Regions from separate parts of the Brevibacillus sp. NSP2.1 genome, predicted to be linked through region 3. Evidence: riboswitches for the same ligand, from Rfam matches in the RefSeq annotation. Region 3 holds a riboswitch; each other region holds the start of a gene.

Region 1 (3,234 bases), 660 kb from region 3:
CGCCTGCTGAATCTCGCGACGCTCGTGGAACGGCACTGCCCGCTTCGCCGCTGTCGACGCCAGCGCTTTTCTCGCCTCCTGCACTTCCTGGCGGTTCCGTGCCGGAGATTGGGCCAAGCGCTGCAAGTCTTTCTCGTTCTGGGCGATTTCCTTCGAGATAACATACTTTCCATATTGGAAACCTTGGACTAATAAGCGCACTTCAGCCAATTTCTCATCGGCAAACGCCAATGCGACGCGCACTTCTTCCGGCAAATCGGTTTCGTCTTCGACGGTAACCGGAACGTGCAGCAGGCTGCTCGACGGCTGAACCCATACCCGCTCTGGGGCTACTACGGTGCACAACGTTTTGACCAACTCCCACTTTTCCTCCAGGGCCGAGCGCCAAATGTTGCGTCCGTCGATGACCCCGGCGCCGAGCACTTTGTCTTGCGGGAAACCGTGCGTCGTCAGGTTCGCCAGGTTCGCTGTTTTCCCGTGAACAAAATCAAGACCCAAGCCGTGGACAGGCAGTTCAATCAGCTCCTCGTACCAGTGCACCGCTTCAAAGTACGTCTGCACCATCAGCTTCAGGTGCGGCAGCGCCTGGCTGAACTGCTCGTACACGCGACGAATGAGCGCTTTGTCTTGCCCGGTAAGATCGAGGACAAACGCAGGCTCGTCGATCTGCACCCACTCGACGCCGTGCAGTTCCAGCTCGCGAAGGACGTCCACGTACAGCGGCACGATCTGATCGACGACGCGTTCAAATTCGTCTTTGGCATACCCTTTGGACAGCTTGACAAACGTGTACGGCCCGACGATGACAGGCTTGCCGGCGATCCCTAGCTGATCTCTCGCCTCCAGGTACGCTTGCAGCGGCCTGTTTTCCGTCAAGACAGGCGCGCGCTCGCCGAACTCGGGGACGATATAGTGGTAGTTCGTGTTGAACCACTTGGTCATTTCGCTGGCGACCGCGTCTTTGCTGCCGCGCGCCATCGCAAAATACGTAGCCAGCGGCACCGGACCGCCCGCATACGCGAACCGCTTCGGAATCAGGCCGAACATAACCGCCATGTCGAGCATGTGGTCGTAGAACGTAAAGTCGTTGACCGGAATCCAGTCGATCCCCTTTTTTTGTTGTTTGACCAGGTGCTGCTTGCGAATTTGCTCCATTTGCGCAAGGAATGTCGTCTCGTCGAGTTTCCCCGCCCAAAAAGCTTCCAGTGCCTTTTTCCACTCGCGATCTTTGCCGATCCGCGGATATCCCAAGTTGCTGCTTTTCATTTGCTTCCTCTCCATCCTTTGCGATCATTTTTTCGATTTCGCCCAATAAAAAAGGCATCTCCAACGATCAGAAAGAACGTTAGAAATGCCAAATAAACACTGAGATCACAGCATCCTAACACCTCCCTATCTCCCGTAGGTTAAGCAGTGTTGTCGAAACAGGCAGGTCTCCTGACTTGAGGATCATGATCTGCACAACGCCTTCCCAGTCAGCTCGACCAGTGGCCAAAAGTTGTGCAAACTCCCCTCATACAGTGGCGGGACCGTGTCGGATTCTCACCGACTTCCCTTTTCATCCTTGCGCCGATATTCATCGCCAAGGAACCTGTTTCCACTCATATGAAATTGTCGGTATGAGTGCATGTGCCCCAAAAATGGGCGGGACACACCTTTCTTCATACAGTAACACGTAAACCAGTTTTTGTCATGCTAAACTATTTCCACTTTGCAAACTGATGTCAACGTTCAGGCTGCTTCCTCATAATGCCTGTCCTATTGCTTGGTCAGGCGAAGCTCACGCGCGCGCAGCGATGGTTTGCGCATCAAATAAACGAGGTAGCCGCCAACGCCCCCGATCAATGCAGGCAGCAGCCAGCCCAGGCCGATCGTGTACATCGGCAAGTAGCGGGAAAAGACGTCGTTGATCGCCGCAAGCTCGACCCCGGCAGCATTCAGCCCGTCAAACAGGCTGACGAGAAACGTACCGAACAAGCTGCCTTGATACACCTCTGGCCGACCGCCAAACCCTTGATGCAAAAACGTCAAAAAGATCAGCGAGATGGCGATTGGGTACATCGTCGTCAAAATCGGAACAGACACCTTGATGAGCGCAGTCAACCCGATATTGGCGACGAGCGTGCTGAACACAGCCAAAATGACGGCAAACTTTTTATATGAAATGCGCGGAAACATCGCGTGGAAATACGACGAGCACGCCGTAATCAATCCGACGCTGGTCGTCAGGCACGCCGCAGTAATCATCAGGCCGAGCAGCAGGCCGCCGTAAGAACCGAAGTAATAATTCGACACTTTGGCCAAAATTTGCGCCCCGTTTTCCAAATGGCCGAGCTTTTCCACGCTGGAAGCGCCCATGTAGGCAAGCACCGAGTAGAAAAACGCCAGGAGCGCACCCGCAATCAGCGTTGCTTTGGCGCACGTCAGCAAAATTTGCTTTTTCGACGTAACCCCTTTTTCCTTGATCGCATTGACGATGATGATGCCGAATACAAACGCCCCGAGCGCGTCCAGCGTCAAATAGCCGTCCTGGAATCCTTTGAAAAACGCCTTGGACTGGTAATCGCCCACTGGCGCTTGCAGCTCGCCGATCGGATACACAATCGCCGTCAGGACGATGATGCCGATAAACGTCAGCTTCATCGGTGTCAAGACTTTTCCGACTACATTGATAATTTTTCCAGGATTGAGCGACAACAGGCAAGCGAGCGTGAAGAACAAGACGGTAAACACAATCAACGGAAAAGGCCCGGCCTGCTCGGACAAGAACGGCTTGATCCCGATCTCAAACGAAACATTCCCGGAGCGCGGAATCGCAAAAAACGGCCCGATCGCCAAATAGAGCAAAATCGTGAAAACAAGACCGAACAGCGGGTGCACACGGCTTGCGAGCGAACGCAAATCGTCTTTACCTGAATACACCAACGCTGTAATTGCCAAAAGTGGCAAGCCAACCCCTGTCACGAGAAAACCGGCGTTGGCTTCCCAGACGTTCGTTCCCGCCATCTGTCCCAGCATCGGTGGAAAAATCAGGTTGCCTGCTCCGAAAAACAGCGCAAACAGCATAAATCCGATGATGACGATAAACGAATATGAAACTTTTTGAAGCATGACAAAAACCTCCTGTGAGTAAGAACGAAGGGCCTTGTAAGGAACCCTCAGATTAGTGAAAAAATTCACGAAGTCTAGCGGCTCGTCCAGCCTCCAGCCAAACTGGATAACACTGGATTCATT
Region 2 (3,234 bases), 950 kb from region 3:
GCACTGGGTGCGCTCGGGTTCGGGTTCGTGGAAGTCGGGACATTGACCCCGCAAGGACAGCCGGGCAATCCGCGGCCGCGCCTGTTTCGCCTGCCTGAGCACGAGGCGATCATCAACCGGATGGGCTTCAACAACCACGGTGCTTATTTGGCTTCGCAGCACCTGGTCGATTACGCGTATTCCGATGTTCCGATCGGGATCAACATTGGCAAAAACAAAGTCACTCCCAATGAGGAAGCGGCTTCTGACTATATCAAATGCCTGGACATGCTCTATTCGTACGGCCATTATTTCGTCATTAATATCAGCTCTCCGAATACGCCCAATCTTCGCGATTTGCAGGAAACCGAGAGCATGCGGCTGCTGGTGCGGGCGGTGCGCGAAAAAGCGGCGGAAATGGAAGCGCGCGGCATTCAGAAAAAGCCGATTCTGCTCAAAGTAGCCCCCGACATGTCCGACGAGCACATGCGCGATGTCGTGCAAGGAGCGGTGGAAGAGGGCATTTCCGGCATTATTGCCACCAATACGACCTTGTCGCGTGAAGCCGTTCAAGGGCATCACTATGCCGAGGAAGCGGGAGGACTGAGCGGAAAACCGCTGACAGAGCGTTCGACTGCCTGGGTAAAAGAAATTTACCAGGAAGTGGGCGACAAGGTGCCGATCATTGGCGTAGGGGGCATTTTCACGGGGGAAGATGCGTACGCGAAAATCCGGGCGGGCGCAAGTCTCGTGCAAGTGTACACCGGAATGATTTATCAAGGCCCGGGCATCTCCAAGCAAATCAACAAAAAGCTTTTGCAACTGTTGAAGCGCGACGGCTTTTCCCACATCAGCGAAGCGGTCGGCGTGGACGCCAGGTCGTAAGCATAAAAAAGAAGCGGATGCAACAAAGACCGATGACTCCCGGAATGGCGGGGCATCGGTTTTTTTACGCAGTTATACTCCGCTGATTATATTCTTCCGCTTTTTCCCTTGATTCTGTATAATAATGTGGGACAAGCAAGAACTATCTAACAATTGCATATCGTCGGCGATAGGTGCCTTTATGTGCAAGCCGCATAAAGGGTAACAGGGAATCGGGTGAAAGTCCCGAGCGGTCCCGCCACTGTAATCAGGGAGTTCTCTTTGAGATAGAGCCACTCATATTCATATGGGGAAGGACAAAGAGCGCGATGAGCTGAAAGCCAGGAGACCTACCTACTTGCCACACCCAGGAATACCTTCGCGGAAAGGAGCGGTGAATACGAAGCAATAGGACTGTGCCAACGGTCTGTTGTTTTTGTGCGCATACCTCGTCTGCTAGCGGATGAGGTTTTTTTGTTGGTGAAAAAAGAAAGAACAGCAAAGGAGGAGGAAATGTCTTGAATCGATCCCGTTTCGTTTCGACCTGTCTGTTGATTGCAGGCTTTGTCCTTTATTTTCTCGTAAATGAACCGCAGACGTCCCACGCGATGCACATCATGGAAGGGTATTTGCCGCTGGGCTGGGCGCTGTTTTGGTGGGTAGTATTTATTCCATTTTTTATTTTCGGCATTCGTTCCTTGAACAAAATCGTCAAGGAGCATCCGCAAATGAAGCTGCTGATCGGCGTATCCGGCGCGTTTGCCTTTGTGTTGTCTGCGCTGAAAATTCCTTCGGTGACGGGCAGCAGCTCGCACCCGACGGGAACCGGGCTTGGCGCGATCATGTTTGGCCCGTGGGTCATGTCCGTGCTCGGCAGCCTGGTGCTGCTGTTCCAGGCGCTGCTTTTGGCGCATGGAGGGCTGACGACGCTTGGAGCCAATGCGGTGTCCATGGCAGTAGTAGGGCCGATGGTAGCTTACGGCGTCTATCGCCTGATCGTGCGCGGAAACGGCGGACAGCGTTTGGCCGTATTCGCTGCTGCTGCGCTCGCAGACTTGGCTACTTATGTCGTGACCTCCGTGCAGTTGGCTTTGGCTTTCCCGGCTGAATCCGGCGGCGTTATGGCATCGTTCGCGAAATTCGCAGGAATTTTTGCCATCACCCAAGTTCCGTTGGCGATCAGCGAAGGGCTTTTGACCGTGCTCGTCTGGAACTGGCTGCAGTCTTACAATGCAAAAGAGCTGGCGCAACTTCGCCTGCTGAAACGGGAGGAATCGCTGTGAAAAAAGGGATGAACTGGCTGCTGCTCCTGGGCGTAGTCTTGCTGGCGGTTGTGCCGTTGCTGTTGGTGCAGGATTCGGAGTTCGGGGGAGCAGATGGAGCGGCTGAGGAAGCGATCAAGGAAATCGCCCCTGCTTACGAGCCGTGGTTCGAGCCGCTGCTTGAACCGCCAGGCGGCGAGACAGAGAGCTTGCTGTTCGCGGTGCAAGCGGCGCTCGGGGCGGGCGTTGTCGGCTATGCCGTGGGATTGTACAAGGGCCGGCTGGATAAGCATAAAAAATGAATTGGCAGCAGCTTGATTCGCTTTCCTATCAAAACCGGCTGCGATTTTTGCCGCCTGAGCACAAGCTCCTGTTTGCGGGCGTGCTGATTTTGCTCGTTTTGACGGGACATGAATGGTTGCAGATGGCGATTTGTCTATGGATGGGAGTATGGGTAATGGTGTATGCCCGTATTCCCGTCCGTTTCTATTTCGGATTTTTCATCCTGTCCCTGTCGTTTTTTGTCCTGGGGCTTCCGGCGCTGTTGCTGGAAGCAGTAAGAGCGGATGCAGGGGCGGTCGTCCAGGCAGTTGCGGCGTGGAAGATCGGGCCGTATCTGGTCTACGTTCCGGCAAGCGCGCTCGACAAGGTGTGGGTGCTTTTTTGGCGGACGATGGCCAGCCTCGCCTGCTTTGCTTTTGTCTTGTTTACCGTGCCGTTTGCCGAGATTTTGCAAGTGCTGCGCAAGCTGAAACTTCCGGTCATCGTGACGGATTTGCTCATGATTATGTACCGTTTTATTTTCGTGCTGCTTGGCGTCTCTCATCAACTGTGGATTGCCCAGCGCGCGCGCGGAGGCCATCGCGGGTTCCGGGCGATGCTGCGGGATGCGAGCGGACTGGCCGCGCAGTTGTTCGTCAGGTCCATGCGCAAGTACGATGCGCTGTACAAAGGGATGGCAGCGAGAGGCTTCGGGGAAAGCCTGCAGGTGCTTTCCTTGCACACTCATTCTCGCTCCGGCCGATATGAAGCAGAGTCAATCGCAGGCTGTATTTTGCTGATTTTGCTGGAGTGGTGGACAGGAGGGTAATGCTTTGACATCATGGCTGTTGGAATTTGTTGATTTGCA
Region 3 (3,234 bases):
CCTCGTTGTAGAATAGATGATAAAGTGGAAATATTCCTAAAACAACGAGGAGGGTATACATGAAAGCTACAGAACCGATTTTCCTGGGGCATCGCATCCATCTGATCGACGGGTTTGATATGGGCTGGGCGCAGCGGACGGGAACGTACGTCATCGCCGAGGACGAGCTGACCCTGGTCGAGACAGGGCCGAGTCCTTCTGTCCCGTACATACGGGAAGGGCTGCGCAGGCTCGGATTTTCCCCGGAGCAAGTGAAGTACATCATCGTGACGCACATTCACCTCGATCACGCGGGGGGAGCGGGACTTTTTTTGCGCGAGTGCCCGCAGGCAAAAATCGTGGTGCATCCAAAAGGAGCGCGCCATCTGGTGGACCCGAGTCGGTTGATCGCGGGCGCCAGAGCGGTGTATCACGACGATTTTGACCGCCTGTTCGATCCGATTGTCGCCGTTCCCGAAGAGCGGATCATCGTGCGCGCCGACCAGGAGACGCTGCAAATTGGCGCCAACTGTGTCCTGGAATTTTGGGACACGCCGGGACATGCCAACCATCATTTCAGCATTTACGACCCGGTCAGCCGCGGCATGTTCACGGGAGATACAGCGGGTGTCTTCTATCCGCAGCTTCAACGGGACGGGATTCACTTCGTCCTGCCGTCCACCTCGCCGAACCAGTTTGACCCGCAGGCGATGCTGCGCTCCGTGGAACGCTTTGAACAGCGCGGGCTTGCGCGAATCTATTTCGGGCATTTCGGCATGACTGACGATGTTGCCGACGTCTATCGGCAGGTGCGCGAGTGGCTTCCTGTCTTTGTCGCGGAAGGGGAGGCGGTCGTAGCCGCCGGACTCGGCGATGGCGAACTGGCGGAGCGGCTGTTCGGGCGTGTACTGGCGCATCTGCAATCGTTCGGGATCGGCGACGGGCATGAGGTGCTGGACGTGCTGCGGCTCGATTTGCAAGTATGTGCGATGGGAATTGTCGACTATTTGCAAAAGCGCAGGAAATAGCGGGAGACGCCAGACAGCGGGTACGAGACGGGCAGCATGGGCTTACGTAGCCGTGGCAGCAGCGAAAAAGCATTCTTTTTTTGGCAAAGGAATGCTATCATGATGGATGAGTCTTAGCAGTTGTAGGCCATTGCAATTGAATACGCGCAAACAGGTGCCTTGGTCCTTGCCAAAGGACGAGGTGAAAAGGGAAGCCGGTGCAAGTCCGGCGCGGTCCCGCCACTGTAAAGCGGCTGTCGCAATAGCTGCCAAGCCAGGAGACCTGCCTGTTTGCCTGATGTGCCTGCGCCTTCGCGGAAAGGTTCGGCCCGTTCAGGACGTTTTTTTGCGTGAGCATGGATGAGCCTGACATGTCGCCCCTTTGGTTCCGGTTGGATGCGAAGGGTTTTTGTTTGCTAAGAATCAACCAGTCGCACAGAAAGGAAGTCATACATATGAAACGCGCATGGAAACTGCTCATCCCGCTGGTGCTTGCTGCAAGTCTCGTCGGCTGCGGCGGCAACACCCAGACGGCACCTGCTCCGCAGGCAGAAGCACCGCAGACAGCACCACAGGACGCGGCTGCCAAGCAGACCGTCTACCCGCTTACCGTCACAGACGCGACCGGAAAAGAAGTGACCGTGGCAAAAGAGCCGCAACGAATCGTCTCGACTTCCCCGGCAGAGACGGAAATCTTGTTCGCGCTCGGCTTGAACGAGCGGATTGTCGGTGTCTCCGACTTCGACGACTATCCGGCAGAAGCGAGCACGAAGCCAAAAGTGGGCGGAGTCGTCAAGCCGAGCGAAGAAGCGATTCTCGCCCAGTCGCCCGATCTGGTCATCGGCGGAATTTCGATGGAAAAGCCGGTTGCCGACAAGCTGAAATCGCTCGGCATGCCAGTGTACGTCACGCATCCGAAAAAAGTGGATGACATCCTGAACAACATTTTGACGATGGGGGTTATCACCAACCGACAGGAGCAGGCGGAAAAAGTCGTCGCCGCGATGAAGCAGGATATCGCCCGCGTACAGGAAGCCGTCAAAGCGGTGAAGCCGGAAGACAAGAAAAAAGTGTACCTGGAGTTTGCGCCAGGCTGGACCGTGGGCAAAGGGGAGTTCCTCGACGAGCTGGTGACGCTGGCAGGCGGGACGAACATTGCGGCCGACACAGAGGGCTGGAACCCGATCAGCGAGGAAAAGATTTTGAAAAGCGATCCCGACGTCATTTTGTACGCCAAAGGCATTACGGATGACAAGACGGGCACGAAGCTGGAAGAGATCATCGCAAACCGCAACGGCTGGGATACGATGAAGGCGATCCGCGAGAAGCAAGTGTTCGGAATGGACCAAAACCTGCTGGCGCGCCCAGGCCCGCGCATTACACAAGGTTTGATCGAGGTAGCTAAAGCGATTTATCCTGACCTGGTGAAATAAAAATGAAAAAGCAATGGCTTATATGGGGAGGAGCGAGCAGCCTTGTGCTGCTCGTATCCGTGGTGGTCAGCATTTCGATGGGGGCGGCGTCGCTCCCTCTTTCGCAAGTATGGCTCATCCTCTTGCACCAGCTTCCCGGCATGTCGGAGTGGATTCCGGCGACATGGCCGGAGTCGTCCGAGCAGATCGTGATGAAGGTGCGTTTTCCGCGCGTCGTACTGGCCATTTTGATCGGAGCTTGCCTGTCGCTTGCGGGCGCGGGCTTTCAAGGCGTGCTGCGCAACCCGCTTGCGGACCCGTTCACGATGGGCGTAGCGTCCGGTTCGGCCGTCGGGGCGGCTTTTCTGATCCTGTTCGGCTTGCAGTTCGCTGTTCTTGGAGAGTGGAGCACGCCTGTCGTCGCCTTTTTGACGGGGCTTGTCAGCTTGTGGATTGTGCTTGCCCTCGCCAAGACGCAAGGCAAGCTGCAGACGGAGACGCTGATTTTGTCCGGCGTCGTCATTCAGGCGTTTCTCGGCTCGCTCGTGTCCTTCATGGTGTCGCTGTCGGATCAGACGGTGAACGAGATCGTTTTCTGGCTGATGGGAAGCCTGTCGTTTCGCGGCTGGGCCTTCACGTACGTCCTGGTCCCGTATTTGCTGATCGGCGTGCTCGTGCTGCTTGGCTATGCCCGCTCGTTGAACCTGTTTGCGCTCGGGGAGCGGCAGGCGGCGCATCTCGGAGTCAACGTCGACAAGACGAAGCTCATCATTTTGCTCGTCTCTACGCTCCTGACTGCAGCGGCGGTTTCGATTGCGGGCGTCATCGGGTTTGTC

Evidence for each region. Region 3 has a riboswitch for cobalamin ahead of M655_RS09750 (ABC transporter substrate-binding protein). Riboswitches for the same ligand answer to the same signal wherever they lie in the genome.
Region 1: another riboswitch for cobalamin. It lies ahead of metE (5-methyltetrahydropteroyltriglutamate--homocysteine S-methyltransferase); the one in region 3 lies ahead of M655_RS09750 (ABC transporter substrate-binding protein).
Region 2: another riboswitch for cobalamin. It lies ahead of M655_RS04850 (energy-coupling factor ABC transporter permease); the one in region 3 lies ahead of M655_RS09750 (ABC transporter substrate-binding protein).

The regions. Positions count from the first base shown of each region.
Region 1 is NZ_CP048274.1:2,605,144-2,608,377, reverse strand. It holds gene metE (5-methyltetrahydropteroyltriglutamate--homocysteine S-methyltransferase) at 1-1,266, opposite strand, end outside; cobalamin riboswitch at 1,411-1,610, opposite strand; gene brnQ (branched-chain amino acid transport system II carrier protein) at 1,759-3,111, opposite strand.
Region 2 is NZ_CP048274.1:1,002,016-1,005,249, forward strand. It holds gene M655_RS04845 (quinone-dependent dihydroorotate dehydrogenase) at 1-864, shown strand, start outside; cobalamin riboswitch at 1,019-1,215, shown strand; gene M655_RS04850 (energy-coupling factor ABC transporter permease) at 1,362-2,126, shown strand; gene M655_RS04855 (energy-coupling factor ABC transporter substrate-binding protein) at 2,123-2,407, shown strand; gene cbiQ (cobalt ECF transporter T component CbiQ) at 2,404-3,195, shown strand; gene M655_RS04865 (energy-coupling factor ABC transporter ATP-binding protein) at 3,200-3,234, shown strand, end outside.
Region 3 is NZ_CP048274.1:1,948,947-1,952,180, forward strand. It holds gene M655_RS09745 (MBL fold metallo-hydrolase) at 60-1,007, shown strand; cobalamin riboswitch at 1,143-1,291, shown strand; gene M655_RS09750 (ABC transporter substrate-binding protein) at 1,442-2,419, shown strand; gene M655_RS09755 (FecCD family ABC transporter permease) at 2,422-3,234, shown strand, end outside.